3 regions of the Mesorhizobium sp. BR1-1-4 genome follow, and region 3 is predicted to be linked to each of the others. Evidence: riboswitches for the same ligand, from Rfam matches in the RefSeq annotation. Region 3 holds a riboswitch; each other region holds the start of a gene.
What was found. A riboswitch is a leader RNA that binds a small molecule or an ion and turns the genes downstream of it on or off. The one in region 3 is predicted to bind cobalamin.
Positions count from the first base shown of each region.

Region 1: linked by a shared signal. The riboswitch ahead of LB571_RS13290 (CbtB domain-containing protein) and the one ahead of LB571_RS22650 (aromatic ring-hydroxylating oxygenase subunit alpha) in region 3 are both predicted to bind cobalamin.
Region 2: linked by a shared signal. The riboswitch ahead of bluB (5,6-dimethylbenzimidazole synthase) and the one ahead of LB571_RS22650 (aromatic ring-hydroxylating oxygenase subunit alpha) in region 3 are both predicted to bind cobalamin.

Region 1 covers NZ_JAIUIB010000005.1:314,891-320,349, forward strand. Annotated here, with positions in the region: gene LB571_RS13280 (MFS transporter) at 1-589, shown strand, start outside; gene LB571_RS13285 (aromatic ring-hydroxylating oxygenase subunit alpha) at 593-1,768, opposite strand; cobalamin riboswitch at 1,912-2,111, shown strand; gene LB571_RS13290 (CbtB domain-containing protein) at 2,147-2,326, shown strand; gene LB571_RS13295 (CbtA family protein) at 2,342-3,145, shown strand; gene cobU (bifunctional adenosylcobinamide kinase/adenosylcobinamide-phosphate guanylyltransferase) at 3,138-3,653, shown strand; gene cobO (cob(I)yrinic acid a,c-diamide adenosyltransferase) at 3,655-4,269, shown strand; gene cbiB (adenosylcobinamide-phosphate synthase CbiB) at 4,266-5,240, opposite strand; gene cobD (threonine-phosphate decarboxylase CobD) at 5,239-5,459, shown strand, end outside.
Region 2 covers NZ_JAIUIB010000006.1:406,119-411,577, reverse strand. Annotated here, with positions in the region: gene dxs (1-deoxy-D-xylulose-5-phosphate synthase) at 1-204, opposite strand, end outside; gene LB571_RS16090 (pirin family protein) at 278-1,198, opposite strand; gene LB571_RS16085 (DUF2277 domain-containing protein) at 1,238-1,504, opposite strand; gene LB571_RS16080 (exodeoxyribonuclease VII small subunit) at 1,597-1,848, opposite strand; gene LB571_RS16075 (histone deacetylase family protein) at 1,852-2,778, opposite strand; cobalamin riboswitch at 2,957-3,139, shown strand; partial or broken gene bluB (5,6-dimethylbenzimidazole synthase) at 3,142-3,816, shown strand; gene LB571_RS16065 (hypothetical protein) at 3,933-4,916, opposite strand; gene LB571_RS16060 (TetR/AcrR family transcriptional regulator) at 5,007-5,459, opposite strand, start outside.
Region 3 covers NZ_JAIUIB010000010.1:260,558-266,016, reverse strand. Annotated here, with positions in the region: partial or broken gene LB571_RS22660 (DUF680 domain-containing protein) at 1-186, opposite strand, end outside; gene LB571_RS22655 (DUF680 domain-containing protein) at 255-455, opposite strand; cobalamin riboswitch at 947-1,149, shown strand; gene LB571_RS22650 (aromatic ring-hydroxylating oxygenase subunit alpha) at 1,262-2,509, shown strand; gene LB571_RS22645 (hybrid-cluster NAD(P)-dependent oxidoreductase) at 2,587-3,687, shown strand; gene LB571_RS22640 (PqqD family protein) at 3,629-4,258, shown strand; gene LB571_RS22635 (serine kinase) at 4,291-5,340, shown strand; gene LB571_RS22630 (glycosyltransferase family 2 protein) at 5,337-5,459, shown strand, end outside.

The DNA.
Region 1 (5,459 bases), on a different contig from region 3:
ACCGGCCAATCCGCTCGCCAATATCGGCCGCTTCGTCGCCCAGCCGAGGCTGAGATTGGCCTGGCTGATAGCCTTCGGCCGTTCCTGCTTCTGGACGACCTTCTTCGTCTATGGACCGCTGTTCATGGTCATCACCGGCGAGGGTGAATTGGCCGGCGGCCTGCTGGTCTCGGCCGGCAACGCGCTGCTGTTCATGGCGATCTTCTGGGGCAAGGCGGGGAAACGCTTCGGCGGCCGCAGGACCATGACTTTTGCCTATTTCGCCATGTCGGCGACGCTGCTGGCGGCCGGTGCCGTGGGCGAAACCGTGCCGTTGCTCACCGGTGCCTTCCTGCTGTGCGGCGCCTTCTTCACCATCGCGCTCGACGCGCTGGGTTCGACCGCCTTCATGCGCTCGGTGCGCTCTTATGAGCGCGCGCAGATGGCGGCGGTCTACCGCACCTATCTCGATTTTTCCGAACTGACGCCGCCGCTGGTCTATTCGGTGGTGCTGGCCTTCTTCGGCCTGGGCTCGGTGTTCGTCACGCTTGGGCTACTGGCAGCCTTTTGCGGCTTCATGACCTGGCGATATCTGCCGAAGTCGCTGTAATCTTCAGGCCTCGGGTGAGCGCGCAGCGTGCCGTTCGCGCACCCAGTTGTGAAAACGGTGCAGGTCGTACTCCTCGGGCATCAGCACGCCAGCTGTATGACGCATCGAGCGGAGGCCCTTCTGGTTGACCTCGCAGATTGCCGCGTCCTCCTCCAGCACCTGTGTGCCGAAGGCAACGATGTTGTCGATGTCGGTCTCGGCGAGCGCCTCGGGCGCGAACAGCCATTCCGCGGTCAATTCGGTCTGTTCGGGACCGAGCGGCGTAAGCCGCACGGTCCTGACATAGTCGACATGGCCGACAATGAACATCGACGGCAGGTTGGTGGCGTAAGTCTGACCGGCGGTTCGTTCCGCCGGCGTCAAGCCCGGGAAGACCGGCCCGTGCGCCTGCCCATCACGCGACCATGTCTCAGCCCCGGTGCGCAGGCCGCCGGAAAATTCCGGCGCGTCATTGTCGGCGTGACGGAGCCATTCGGGATCGTCATGCCGGCTCATCAGGCCGCGGCCATAGATCGGCACCAGCCGCGACAGGTCCTTGTGGACGCCCGGGCAGTGCAGGCACTCGTTGAAATTTTCCCAAAAAATCTTCCAGTTGCAGTTCATCACCTTGCGCAGCACGTGCCCTGATACCAGCGTTTCCAGCGGCCAGTTGTCGAAGTCGCCGGAGGCCGGGTCGAAGGAGGATTGCGCCGAGCTGGCGGCATCTTCCGCAAGATTGACGAAGACGAAGCCCCGCCACACCGAGAGCGCGACGCGATAAAGCGGGTGATCGGCCTTGTCGAAGCCGTCAGGCAGCGATTTCGACGGCACGCGCACCAGATCGCCACGCAGCGAATAGGACCAGGCGTGATACGGGCAGGTGATCAGCCGCGCCTTCAGCCGGCCCTGGCTTTCCTGGCAAAGCTGCGAGCCGCGATGCCGGCAGGTGTTGTGGAAGGCATGCAACTCGCCGGTGTCGTCGCGCAGCAGGAGGATTTCCTGCGTACCGACGCGGAAGGTGCGGAACGCCAAAGGCTGGGCAAGGTCGGCCTCGCGGCAGACGAGCAGCCAGTTCCTGTACCAGATGGCGTCGAGATCGCGCTGATAGTTGTCCTGGTCCCAATAGGCCGACGAGGGCAGCGTCGGCTCCGTTCGAGTCAGGCCGTTGTAGGGCTCGCGCTCGCTGGCATTGGGCTGCATGGCTGGCTTCCCGTGAGGGGTGCCAGCCGACACCCGGCCATGAAGTTTGTCAATCGGGACGGGATGAGGGCAGCTTCGCCGATACGGCGCTCCTGCGCTGGCGGCTGTCGGAATTTGGTTTGCCGGGCGCGGCGAATTTCCCTATAGTCCCCGATGTCGTCGGTTCCTTTTTGGAGCCAAGAGGGAATGCGGTGCGGGCAGGAATTCCTGCCCAATGCCGTGGCTGCCCCCGCAACTGTGTGCGGTAGTCCTCTCCATATGCCACTGAAGATTTTTCTTCGGGAAGGTGGGGAAGGGCGCTTATCCGCGAGCCAGGAGACCTGCCGGCGACAGGAAACTGACTTCGATGCCCTCGGGTGGAGGGCGAAAGGACAAGACATGACTACCGCTTCCGTCTCCCTCGGCGCCTCCGTCTCCTCGCAGTCGCGCTTCATGCAGCTCGCGCTCGCGGCGCTGCTCGGCATCTTCGTCGTCGGCTTTGTCGGCTTCTCGCATATCGATGCGGTCCACAATGCTGCCCACGACTATCGCCACTCGATGGCGTTTCCCTGCCACTAACGAGGATCCGACATCATGAATCTGTTTCGCAACGTCGTGTTCGTCGCGGCGATCGCGGGGCTCGTGGCCGGTGTCGTTCTCGCCTGCATGCAGGCCTATGCCACCGTGCCGCTGATCCTCAAGGCGGAAGTCTACGAAAAGGCCGGCGGCGGCCACCACCATGATCACGCGGCCGCACCAGCGGCGACCAATGATGCCATGAGCACGGTGGCGCCCGCTGGGAATGCCATGAGCTCTGCCGCGCCCGCGGGCACCGATGCCGTGACACCGGCGGAGGAAGACGAAGGCTGGGCGCCGGCCGACGGTTTCGAGCGTTTCGCCTTTAGCGTGGTTGCCAATATCGTCACCGGCATCGGCTTCGCACTGGTCCTGGTCGCGGTTTCCGAGTTCTTCGGCGGCGTCGGCAACTGGCGCCAGGGTGTGTTCTGGGGCCTGGCCGGCTTTGCCGTGTTCACACTGGCACCGGGTCTCGGACTGCAGCCGGAACTACCGGCAATGCCGGCGGCCGATCTTCTGCCGCGCCAGATCTGGTGGACGGCGACGGCGGCCGCGACCGCGATCGGCCTAGGCCTGATCGTGTTTCGCAGATCGCTGCCATTGACCATCCTCGCCGTCTTGCTGATCGTCGCGCCGCATGTCGTCGGCGCGCCGCAGCCCGACAGTTTCGAAACACCGATCCCGGAAGGCCTGCACCATCAGTTCGTGGTGGCGGTGACGGTGACCAATCTGGTGTTCTGGCTGGTGCTCGGCGCGATCGTGGGCGTGGTGCGCAGGCGCTTCACCGGCATGGCGACCAGCCTGCGCGACAGCTTTGCCTGATCGCGGCAGGCTGACCTTCATCATCGGTGGTGCGCGCGCCCCCCCCCCCCCCCACGCCGAAACCCTGATGACGGCATTGCCCTCGCCATGGGCCTATATCGCCACGGCGCAAGCCTATGACGACGAGATGCGCGAGCGCATCGCGCTGCACCGCTCGCGGCGCGGTGAGGGCTGGTCGACCATCGATGCGCCACTCGACCTCGCCGAAGCGCTGGAGGCGTTGCCAGACGGGCAGCCGGTGCTTGCCGACTGCCTGACGCTGTGGCTGACCAATCACATGCTGGCCGATCACGACGTCGAGGCCGCGTGCCGGCGGCTGGCGGACGTGCTGTCTCGGCCGCGCGGACCGTGGTTCGTGGTGACGAACGAGGTCGGGCAAGGCATCGTGCCCGACAACGCGCTGGCGCGTCGGTTTCGTGACGATGCCGGCCGGCTCAACCAGCGGGTCGCCGCGATTGCCGACACGGTGCTGCTCATGGTGGCGGGGCTACCGCTCAAGGTGAAGTGAAATGACCGATATCGACGACAAGGATGAAGAACGCCATCGCGCCAAGATGGCCAAGCGCAAGGCGGTGCAGGACGCCGAGGTTGCGGGCAAGACGATCGAGAAAGGGTTGCTGATCGTCAACACCGGTCCCGGCAAGGGCAAGACCACGGCCGCCTTCGGTCTCGCGCTGCGCGTGCTCGGCTACGGCAAGCGCGTCGGCGTCGTCCAGTTCATCAAGGGCAAGTGGCACACCGGCGAGAAGGACGCCTTTGCCGTCTTTGGCGACCGTGTCGTCTGGCACGCAATGGGCGAGGGTTTCACCTGGGAGACGCAGGACCTGAAGCGCGACATCGCGGCCGCCGAGGCCGCCTGGGCCAAGGCGCTGGAATTGATCGCCGACCCCTCGATCAGCCTTGTCGTGCTCGACGAGCTCAACATTGCCTTGCGCTACGACTATCTCGCTCTCGACAAGGTGGTTGCGGCGCTCAAGGCTCGCCGCGAAGGCCTGCATGTCGTCGTCACCGGCCGCAACGCCAAGCCGGCACTGATCGAGGCGGCGGACCTGGTCACCGAGATGGGGGTGACAAAGCACCATTTCTCGGCGGGCGTGAAAGCGCAGCAAGGCATCGAGTTCTAGAAAACCAGAACGGCGATCAGCGCGACCAGGCCGAACAAGCCGATCAGCAGGTAGTCCGCGACCCGGTAAAGCTTGAGCGCCCGCCTGATATCGCCGCTGTCGACATCGCGGCGGCCGCCTTCGCCCATGAAGATGTCGTCGACCATGACACCGCCATAGCTGCGTGGTCCGGCGAGCGCCAGCCCGAGCGCGCCGGCCATGGCCGCTTCCGGCCAGCCGGCATTGGGCGAGCGGTGTTTTTTCGCGTCGCGCCGTACCGCCTTCCAGGCGCCGCGGGGGTCGGCGCCCTCGACCAGGAGGGAAGCGAGCACGATCAGCAGCGCCGTCAGCCGCGATGCAGGCAGGTTGATCCAGTCGTCGAAGCGCGCCGCCGCCCAGCCGAAGGCCTCATGGCGCGGAGTCCGGTGGCCGACCATCGAATCGGCGGTGTTGGCCGCCTTGTAGGCCGCGCCGCCGGCGAGCCCTCCGACCCCGGTCCAGAAGGCGGGGGCGACGATGCCGTCGGAAAAATTTTCCGCCAGGCTCTCGATCGCCGCGCGGCAGACGCCGGCACGGTCGAGCGTCTCGGGATCACGGCCGACGATCCGCGAAACGGCGGCTCGGCCCATGTCGAGGCCTCCGCTGTCGAGCGCGTCGGCGACGGCTTCGACATGTTCGTAAAGGCTTTTCTGCGACAGAAGCGATGTCGCCAGAAAGACGGCAATGATCCACCCCAGGGGGACAAACCAGAGCAGAACAAGCTGCACGCAAAGGCCTGCTATCGCCGGCACCAGCACGATGAACAGAAGCGCCTGGACACCACGTTGACGACGCAGCGCGTCGGGATCAGTGGCGCGGTTGAGCCGCAAGTCGAGAAAGGATATCAGCCTGCCGAACCATGTCACCGGATGGCCGATGGCGCGAAACAGCCAGTCGGGATAACCAAGGGCGAATTCGACAATTAATGACAGGAAAGCGATCAGGACTGACATGAAGCTTCTTGAAGGAGCGGTGGACCATGGTGGAAGTCTTGGCCGGGCAAGGGCGCTTTTCCCCAATGCCGTGCTGCCTTTCGTCGACCTCTCGACCGGTATCAATCCGCACTCCTACCCGCTTTTCGACCTGCCCGCCACCTCGCTGTGGCGATTGCCAGAGGCCGCGCGTGGGCGCGAACTGGTAGAGATCGCGGCCAACACCTATGGCGCGCCTTC
Region 2 (5,459 bases), on a different contig from region 3:
CACGGTCAGTTCGACCACGCCCAGCCCGGCTCCGAGATGGCCGCCGGTGCGCGACACCGCGTCGATCAGTTCGAGGCGAAGCTCTGATGCCAGTTGCGGCAAGTCGCTCTCGGCCAGCGTGCGCAGGTCGGCCGGGACGCGAACCCTATCGAGAAGCGGCGTATGCGGCGTTGCGTTCACGTTGGGCCCAGACTTTCTGTTCATCGGCGGATAGGCCGCCGGCCGGCGAAAGTAAATGCGTGTCGCTGACGCGGACGGTCAGCCCCTCACGATCTTCTCAGCCTTCCGGCAGCGGGATGAATTCTTTCTCATCGCCAGGAACGATATCGAAGCGGCCGGTCTTCCATTCCTGCTTGGCCTGCTCGATGCGCTCCTTGGACGAGGAAACGAAATTCCACCAGATGTAGCGCTTCGAACCGAGAGACGCGCCGCCGAACAGCATGAAATGCGCACCCATCGATGACGATATGATGATCTCGTCGCCGGGCCGGAACACCAGCAGCCGTTCCGCTGGAAAGGCATCACCCGAAATCGAAACCTCGCCCTCCAGCGTGTAGATGGCGCGCTCCTCGGCATCGCGCGGGATTTTGACGCTGGCGCCAGGCGCCAGCCGCAAATCTGCATAGAGTGTTTCGGAATCGGCCCGCACCGGAGACCGCAACCCCTGGAAATCGCCGATGACGACGCGGCCGCTGACGCCTTCGGCGTCGATTTCGGGAAGCCGCAGCGCCGCTGTGTTCTCGAACACCGGTGCCACCTCTTCCTTGCCGTCCGGCAGAGCCAACCAGGTCTGCAGGCCGGAGATCGACATCGGCGCGCCGCGCAATTCCTGCGGCGTGCGTTCGGAGTGGACGATGCCGCGACCGGCCGTCATCAGGTTCACGTCGCCGGGTTGAATGACCATTTCGGTGCCGAGCGAATCGCGGTGCCTGATCTTGCCGTCGAACAGATAGGTCACGGTCGACAGCCCGATATGCGGGTGGGGACGGACATCGAGCGCCTGGCCCGCGCGCATGATCGCGGGACCCATTCGATCGAAGAAGATGAACGGCCCGACCAGGCGCCGCTTGGCGGTCGGCAAGGCGCGACGCACCTCGAAACCGCCAATGTCCTTGGCGTTAGGGATAACCATCAGCTCGATCTGGTCGCTGGCGAAGGCATCGCCGGCCTCAGGGTCCTTGCCGGGGAAGAAGCTCATGAACTCTCCTCGTCAGCGGTCAGTGGGCGCTTGGGCATATCAGGCGAACCGGATCGCCGCTTTTGCTTTTAATTTGGCTGCCACCTCTTCGCGATTGCGCGGATGCTGGTGGGTTTCGAGGGAATCGAGCAATTCGCGTGCGGATGCCGCGATGGCTTCGACGGCATGATCGAACGCATGCTGGTTCTTGGCAGAAGGCCGCGTCGTGCCGCTCAGCTTGCGGACAAACTGCAGTGCCGCGTCGCGGACTTCGTCGTTGGTTGCCGGCGGATCAAAATTGAACAGGGTCTTGATGTTTCTGCACATCGCTTCCGTATCTCCTCTTGTCCGTTTCAATCGGGACGAACTGTATCCTCAATGATGATCGTGTCCAAAAACCGGTAAGGCTGCTCCGGACCTCAGTCCGCGTCGAGCGGCTCGGTTCCAACCGGCTTGCCGTCGCGCGACAGCCTGATCTTCTCGACCTTGTCCTCGGCGGCCTTCAGCAGCCGGTCGCAATGAACCTTCAGCGCCTCGCCGCGCTCGTAAATCCGGATCGACTGGTCGAGCGGTACGTCGCCACGCTCCAGATCATCGACGATCTTCTCCAGTGCGTCGAGTGCCTGTTCAAAGCTCATCGCCTTGACGTCTTCGTTGATCTCACCGGTCATCATTCATCCTTTCATCAGTCGCCCGACATGGGCGGCGACCGAAAATGCCAATCCCTGCAGATCGTAGCCGCCCTCGAGCAGGCTGACGAGCCGGTTGCCGCCGTGGATTGCGGCGCGCTGCATCAGCTGGCCGGTCGCCCAGTCGAAATCGTCCTCGGTCAGATTGATTTCCGCCAGCGGGTCGCGATGGTGCGCGTCGAAGCCGGCCGAAACGATAATCAGATCCGGCGCGAAATTGTCGAGTGCCGGCAGCACGCGCGACAGGAACGCATCGCGAAACACCTCGCTGCCCGTCCGAGGCGCCAGCGGCGCATTGATGATGTTGCCGGCGCCGGTCTCACTCTTCGCGCCCGTGCCGGGATAAAGCGGCATCTGGTGCGTCGAGCAATAGAGCACCGAGGGATCGTCCCAGAAAATATCCTGCGTGCCGTTGCCGTGATGCACGTCCCAGTCGACGACCGCGACACGCTCGGCGCCATGCTTCCTCTGCGCATGGCGCGCTGCGATTGCCGCCGTGTTGAAGAAGCAGAAGCCCATGGCCGTGGTCTTTTCGGCATGGTGGCCGGGCGGGCGGGCGGCGACGAAGACGTTGTCGGCGCGGCCCGCAAAGACGTCGTCGACGGCGGCATTGGCGGCACCGATCGCCGTAATCACCGCCTGCCAGCTTTTCGGGCTGGCAGTGGTGTCTGCGTCGATGCGGGCAATGCCTTCGTCGGGGACGGCGGCGCGGACACGCGCGACGAAATCGGCGGGATGCGCGTAGAGGATGGTCGCCTCGTCGCCTTGCGGTGCCTCGACGCGGTCAAGCGTGGCAAAAGCTTCGTCGTCGAGCACGCGCTCGATGGCGCGCAGGCGGTCGGGCCGCTCGGGGTGACCGGGCGGCGTGATGTGTTCGAGAAAGATCGGGTGCGTGTAGAGACGGGTGGCCATGCCCCCTATCTAGTGCCCCTGCGCCGTGATGGCCATGCGTCGCGGCTTGATCGCTGGGGAAAATCGAACCTGCGTCCATTGATGTCGCTGCGGGCATTGGCGGCGCCGGCCCTTCGGCGTAAGGTCGCAACCACTGCCTGGTGCCCGCCGGGCTGTTTGTTTTAGCCGCATTTTGCGACGCCAAGTGATTCCACTTGGCTGCAAATGCTCTGGCGGGAGAATCGGGAACACGGTTGAACTCCGTGGCGTGCCCAACGCTGTGAGGGGGACCGCGCCGGTAAATGCCACTGTCGATGACGGGAAGGCACCGGACGCGGGTTGATCCCGAGCCAGAAGACCGGCCTGGCAGGCATCGTCATCCGCATGGTCAGGCGGATGACATCGATTGCAATCGCAAGGGGACAAGCGATGCCGGAAGCTATGACCGCTCCAATGGGCGATGGATTTGACCAGATTGCGCGCGACGCTGTTTACCGCGCCATCTTCACGCGGCGCGACGTCCGCAGCCATTTTACATCGGAGGCGATCGACGACGAGGTGCTGGCGCGGCTGCTGCTTGCCGCCCATCACGCGCCGTCGGTCGGCTTCATGCAACCCTGGAATTTCATTATCATTCGCGATGCCGCGCGGCGGGCGGAAGTGCGCGACCTGTTCCTGGCCGCGCGAGAAGGGGAACTGCCTGAAATCGAGGCAGAACGGCAGGCGCTCTACCGCAAGCTCAAGCTCGAAGGCATTTGCGAAAGCGCTCTCAACATCTGCATCACCTGCGACCGCGAACGCTCGAAAGGCTCGCCGCTGGGGCGCTGGCACAATCCGGAGATGGATCTCTACAGCACGGTCTGCGCGGTGCAGAATTTCTGGCTGGCGGCACGCGCCGAAGGCGTTGGCGTCGGCTGGGTCAGCATCATCGAGGCGCAAGCGCTGAAAAGCTTGCTGGCCATTCCCGACCAGGTGACACCGATCGCCTATCTCTGCGTCGGCCGTGTTTCCGAGTTCGCACCGAAGCCGGATCTCGAAACACACGGCTGGGGCCGGCGGCTGCCGTTGCCCGAGCTTATCATGAGCGAGACTTTTCGCGCGCAAGGCGAAGCGCCGCTCAAATCAGCAGTGGCGCGCCTCGGCACCGTCGCCGGTGCGCCGGCGAGGCCGGTTGATCAGCTCGTCGCGCCGGCAGTGCCCCACCGTGAGCCACCGAAAGAAGCCAGTGCCTTGTCCTTGAGTTCCCTGAACTTCGACGAGGCTTCGGCCAGCCTGGCGTCCCAGGCGGCATCGGGCACCTGACCTTCGATGGTCTTGAAATAGACCTGCATCAGGCAGGCAATGGCGAACGGCTCAATGAAGGCCGCCTTGAAAGCCCAGGCAAAGACGATTGCCAGCACGAAAGCCCAGCCGGCGAGCTGCCCGGGCATGACGTAAAGAATAGCGGCTGCCGGAGCCAGCATCAGCAGGAAAATCACGAACGACACGCCCCACATGATGACCCCTAGCCAGACGGCATTCTTGACCATGGTCTTGCCGTTCTGGGCGTAGAGCACAACGCCTTGGCGCGCGGTTTCGAACGGCGAGGACGAACTGATGCGGATGTTGTAGCCGAGAATGATCTCGTCGACATAGGTCAGCGACAGGCGAATCACCGTGTTGAGGAACGAAACCAGGCCGCTCAGGCCAGGAATGGGCAGGAAGGCCGCGATGCCGCCGAGCAGGCCGGTGATGGCGCGTATGGCGCCCTTGACCAATTGGTCGACGACGAAAAGGATGTTGGCCTCGGCAAAACGCTCGGTCACGACTTCTTTCGCGTAGGCGATCTGGTTCTGGCCGTCGGGAATATCATTGCCGTCGATCAGATGCACCATGACGGCGATATGGCCCGCCTTGACGACGTAGAGAATGTATTCGCGGATCCAGTAGACGGCGATCGAGACGATGCCGAAACCGACCACGCCGCCCCACATCGCAAAAGACAATGGTCCGTCGGGATCGGTAGAAATATGGCCGACGCCATAGCCGACGGAGGCGCCGGTGCCGGTGGCCACGATGTAGGCCAGCGTGATGCCGAAATAGACGATCATGCGAAAGACAATGAAAGGCCAGGTCCGCATCATGATGGACACCGACCTGCCGATATCGAAATCCCACATGCCCCGAATCTCCCCTCAGAGATGGCTGCGGAGGATGCGCTCAAACCGGCTATTGTCAATTGCAGGCAGTGGCGGGACTGCCATGGTGGTTCATCTTGAAAGCGCTTCCGGCTTTTTCAGCAGGCCTTCGAGCAATTGCTTGAACGCGGCCACCACCATCTTCGATGTCGCTTCGGGATCTTGCGAATTGGCGATGCGCTGCGCGGCCTGGCTGCTCGCCCCATTGATCAGCCGCGCTGCCGACTCCGGGTCGACGTCGGGGACGACCACCCCTTCCCGCTGCAGCGCTGTCAGATGATCGGTCATTGAACCGACGCAGGCATTGGCATTCGACCACAGTGCCGGATCGCCCAGCACAGCCGGACCATCCCGGAACATGATGCGCTGGATTTCCGGCTCCAGCGCCATTTCGATATAGGTGGTGCATTCGTCGACGAAATGCTGCCAGCGGGTCGGCGCCCGCGACGCGACCTCATTCACCCGGGCCGCCATTTCCGCGTCGATTTCGGCGATAACCGCCTCAAGCAGTCCCTTCTTGTCGCC
Region 3 (5,459 bases):
GTCGCTGCCCTGCTGGACAGGCGCCGAGGTGGCCGGAGCCGACTTGCCGATCGACGCGGTGTTCGAATTGTCGGTCGAAGCGGCAGCAGCCTGGTTGGCGCCGTTGGAGCCATAGTTGTCGCTGCCCGCGAAAGCGCTGCCGGAGAGGGCCAGAACGGCGGCGGCAGCAATGAGGATCTTGTTCATTTTAATACTCCTGAATTTGTAGGTCCACCAGCGCGGCAGGGTCACCCGCCGCGTGCCGGGGATGGCTATTAATTGTTGCCGAAGAGGTTGTGGTCGGCGCCCGTCACAGGCGTCTGGGCAGCCGGCTCCGACTTCTTGGTCGAAGCGGTGTAGGAGCTGTCGACAGTGGCCGTGGGGGTCGCGGCGTTCGAACCATAATGGTCGCTGCTAGCGAAGGCGCTGCCGGAAATAGCCAGAAGGGCGGCGGCAGTGAGAATGATCTTTTTCATTTTTGTACTCCAGTATTTTTCCCGTCCGTCTAGCGGCGTGTCTTGGGATTAAATCGCGTCGTTCGGACAGCCCCGATGTGGGAGAGCCCCCTTGCCGTTTCCAATCACGAAGTTGTTCAGCGTGGACCATGACTCCACCACTTGAAATTGTACCAACGCCTTCTACATGTCTTATTTTTCCGTTTGATATCAAATAGTTGCATAAGATCACGCCCCGATCACCAACTGTGTCGGAAGGCTGGGCGTTCACACCGTCCTGCACGCACCGTCAACAGAAACGAACCGTTCGGTTCGATTTTAGACTCTGCTAATAGTCACTTTTCGAAACCATTAACCCTTTTCCGGCCCGCTGAGGGTCGAAAACGGTGCCCGCGCACCTGGCGAGAAGAGGCGATTCCCCCGCTGCAACCGCGCCGGGACGATCCCGCGTACGTGTCGCGCCGCATGGATGCGATGTCGCTTTCGTGCCGATGTCGCAAACCCTGTCGTGATTAGATCGAGCGATCTCAGGTGCCGCTGCGTGACGACGGAGCGGAGAATTGGGAAGCCGGTCAGATTCCGGCGCTGCCCCCGCAACGGTGGTGGAGTTCAAGTCGCAACGGGAGACCACTGGGCGAAAGCTTGGGAAGGTGTCGCGATGGTCCGCCAGGACAACTCCAGAGCCCGGAAACCAGCCCGAGATCGCTAGAACTCGACTGATCGCGGTGGGCGGTCAAGGGGCGGATGGTGTTGTCCGGCTTTCGCCGGCTTGCGCCCAGTCCTTCCTCCATCACCACCAGTTCAGTCCTTGAAAATGAGGACAGGACATGGACGCGCGCAACGACATGCTGAGGCTTTTGAACGGCCGCAGACAGGGCCTTTCGCTGGAACAGCCCTTCTATACCGACCCGGACTACTTCAAGCTTGACATGGAACTGATCTGGTATCGCGACTGGCTGTTCATCGGCCATGATTGCGAGTTGCCCAAGCCGGGCAGCTTCATCACCGTGCAGATCGGCGACTATCCGGTCGTGCTGGTGCGCGATCAGCAGGGCAAGATCAACGCTTTCCACAATTCCTGCCGCCATCGCGGCAGCCGCGTCTGCAACACCGACAAGGGCATGGCCGCCAAACTGGTGTGTCCCTATCACCAGTGGACCTACGAACTCGACGGCCGGCTGCTGTTCGCCCGCCAGATGGCCGATGGGTTCGACAAGAGCCAGTTCGGGCTCAAGCCGGTCGCCTGCGAAAGCGTCGCCGGCTATGTCTTCATCTGCCTGGCCAAGGAGCCCGCCGACTTCGCGCCGATGCGGGCGATGATCGAGCCCTATCTCCAGCCGCACCGGCTGAGCGAGGCCAAGATCGCCTTCGAGAGCACGATCATCGAGAAGGGCAACTGGAAGCTGGTCTGGGAAAACAACCGCGAATGCTACCATTGCGCGGGCAACCATCCTGAGCTGTGCAAGACCTTCCCGGAAGCGCCGACCGTGACCGGCGTGCAAGGCGCCGACAGCGATCCGGAGATGCTGGCCCACTGGGCGAAGTGCGAAGCTGTTGGCCTGCCCAGCAAGTTTCGCATCGACCCGGCCGGACAATACCGCGCCACCCGCGCGCCGCTGCTGCGCGATGCCCAGAGCTACACGATGACCGGCAAGCGGGCGGTGAAGAAGAACCTGTCCGACAGCGTCTCGGCCGACCGGATCGGCACGCTGATGCACTATCACTACCCGACAACCTGGAACCATATCCTCGTGGATCATGCGGTGACGTTCCGCGTGCTGCCGGTCAGCGCCACGGAAACAGCGGTTACGACCAAATGGCTGGTCCACAAGGATGCCGTGGAAGGCGTCGACTACGATCTCGCCGAACTCACCCATGTCTGGACCGAGACCAACGACCAGGACCGCCGCATCGTCGAGGAAAACGCCTTCGGCATCCTGTCGCCGGCCTACGAGCCCGGTCCCTATTCGGAGCTGCACGAGGGCGGCGTCATCCAGTTCGTCGACTGGTACGCGCGCTTTATGGGCCCACGGCTTTCCGAAGACGGCCGGCCTGCTCTGCGCAGTGTCGCCTAGCGCATGTCGGCCAAAACTGTGCAGCGGCTTTGGGATCACGACATGCCCAAAATGAAAAGTATGCAGGGATGAACGCCATGACTGATCTTGGCCTCTATCGCCACCTCGACCAGATGGCGCCGTGGAACGACAGGCTGCAGGTGCTGGAAGTAACCGGCGTCAGCGACGAGGCGCCCGACGTCAAGACCTTCACCTTCCGCTCCGACAACCAGACCTGGTTCCGCTACAAGCCGGGCCAGTTCGTGACGCTGGAATTGCCGACACCGGACGGCCCGCTGATGCGCACCTACACGCTGTCATCATCGCCGTCACGGCCATTCTCGATCGCGGTGACAGTGAAGGCGCAGGCGGGCAGCGTCGGCACACGCTGGATGTTCGATCACCTGACGCCCGGCTCGCACGTCAAGGCCTATGGACCGGGCGGCGACTTTTCGCTGCACAGCCACCCGGCGGCGAAATACCTGTTCATCTCGGCCGGGTCGGGCGTGACGCCGATGATGTCGATGCTGCGCTGGCTGAACGACTGCGCGCCATGGACCGATGTCGGCTTCGTCAATTGCGCGCGGCGCCCGGAAGAGATCATCTTTCGCAAGGAACTCGAACTGCTCGGCGGCCATATGCCGGGGCTGTCGCTCGGCTTCATGATCGAGGAGCGGTCGAGCCGCGAGGGCTGGTACGGCCATATGGGCCGCATCGACGCCATCCGGCTGCCGCTCCTGGCGCCCGATTTCCGCGAACGCGAAATCTTCTGCTGCGGCCCCGACCCTTTCATGCGCGCCGTGCGCGGCATGCTGGAGGCCGCCGGGTTCGACATGGCAAAATACCATCAGGAGAGCTTTGCCGCGCCGGCGGCGGAGGAAATCCCGGCGCCGTTTGCCTCGCCGGCTGAAGACGGCGCGGCGATTTGCGTCGAAGCCGCGACGCCGATCCGCTTCGCGCTTTCGGATGTCGACGCCGACTGTGTCGGCGGCCAGACCGTGCTGCAGACGGCGCGCGCCTCGGGCGTGCGAATACCGGCCGCCTGCGAATTCGGCCTTTGCGGAACTTGCAAAGTGAAGAAAGTCTCCGGCAGCGTCGAGATGAGCCACAATGGCGGCATCCTCGATCATGAGATCGATGATGGCTTCATCCTGGCCTGTTGTTCCAAGCCATTGTCGCCGCTTGAAATCGAGGCTTGATCCGCCCGGCTTTCGACTGAACCCGGAAATGGTCCCCCGTTGCTGGCAAAGGTTACCTTGCCAAGGAAGACCTGAAAGTTTAGGCGTTGTTGGTGGAAGCGGTCCTGCTGGCGGGCAGGAAATGCAGGACGGGGCAACAATGACGCATGACTCCCACGCCTATGCGGTAGCGAGCCGGGATATCGTTTTCGAATCTTTCGATGGCGAGGCCGTGGTGCTCAATCTTGCCAATGGCAAATATTTCGGCTTTTCCGATTCCGGCAGCAAGGTATGGCAGGCGCTTTCATCCGGCGCGGACGCCCAGGCTCTGGTCGGGCTGAGCGCCGGCGGCTCGACAATAGGCCAGGCCGAACTCGAACGCTTCATATCGCAATTACTCGAATTGGGTTTGCTGGTGCGCTTGGACGCGGCGGCGCAGCCTTTGCCGGGCGATTTGCCTGCCGAGCTTGCCGCCACGAACGAGCCGCTCAATGTGAGCATTCACGACGACCTCGCCGACCTGATCGTCGTTGATCCCATCCACGAGGTCGAGGAACCTCTCGGCTGGCCGGCGGTCAAGCAGGCTTCCTGAGGGGGCGGCCGCAGCGTGATGGAAGGCGATTGATGCCGCGCGTCACGCTCGAAACCTTGCCGGATTACGCCAGGTATCTCATCGCCGCCGCTGAAGGCGCGGCCGCGTGCTATCCGACCATGCGAAAGGTTCGCCTGCCCTGGCTTGAACTGACCGTGCATCTCGGTCACGGCGTGCTTGCCGATGCATTGGGCCATGCTTTTGTCGAGCCCGGGCATGACCAGCCGGCACCGTCCACGGGTCGCATCTTCATCGCGCATCCCGGCATTGACGGCATCCCGGAGCCGGCGCACTGGGGCGATGCCCATTTCACCGAGCACGGTTTTGCCAAACAGCTCGCCGAAGCCGGTTTGCGCGGGCACCATTTCCACGACCTGGATTTCTGGCAGGTCTACGATCCGCACCGCCGCGTCGGCGTGCAGCTGATGGCCTCGGCCGATGCCTTTCCGCCCTGGGAGCCGGGAGCACCGCTGCGTGGCTTCCTGCACTGGGAATATGCCGCGCGCGGCATGCGGCTGACGCATGCCGGCACGCTTGGCATCGACGGCAACGGTATTCTGCTTGCCGGCTCGGGCGGGGCCGGGAAATCGGGGACCGTCGCCGCCGGCCTGCTTAACGGGCTCGACAGTGTCGGCGACGACTATGTGCTGATCGATCTCACCGACGGCGTGACCGCGCGCCCGCTTTTTTCGACGTTGAAGCAGGACACGAAAGGTTTCGCCCGGCTGGGCCTGCGGCAGCGGCTAACCATGCAAGGCCCGCTGAACTGGCAAGGCAAGCGCACGTTCCATATTCACGACATCGCGCCTCGGCCGGTGCCCGCCATGCTGGACATCGTCGCGCTGGTGGTGCCACATATCAGCGGAGGCGGAGCAAGTTCGATTATGCCGGTGTCGCGCAGGGATGCCATGATTGCCTTGGCGCCGTCCGGCATCGCCCAGATGCCGGGCGAGCGCGAAAGCGGCTTTCGCTTCTTCAGCGAATTGACGCGCCACCTGCCGTGCTTCCGTTTGTCCCTCGGCATCGACCCGGCAGAGATCGCCCGCACGATCGAGGATTTCCTGACACGAGACGCCCGGTGAAGCTCAGCGTGATCATGCCTGTGTACAATCGCGAGCGCTATGTCGTCTCGGCGCTGCGCTCGCTCGTGCGGCAGCAAGATGCCGCCGATCTCGACATCATCGTGATCGACGACGGCTCG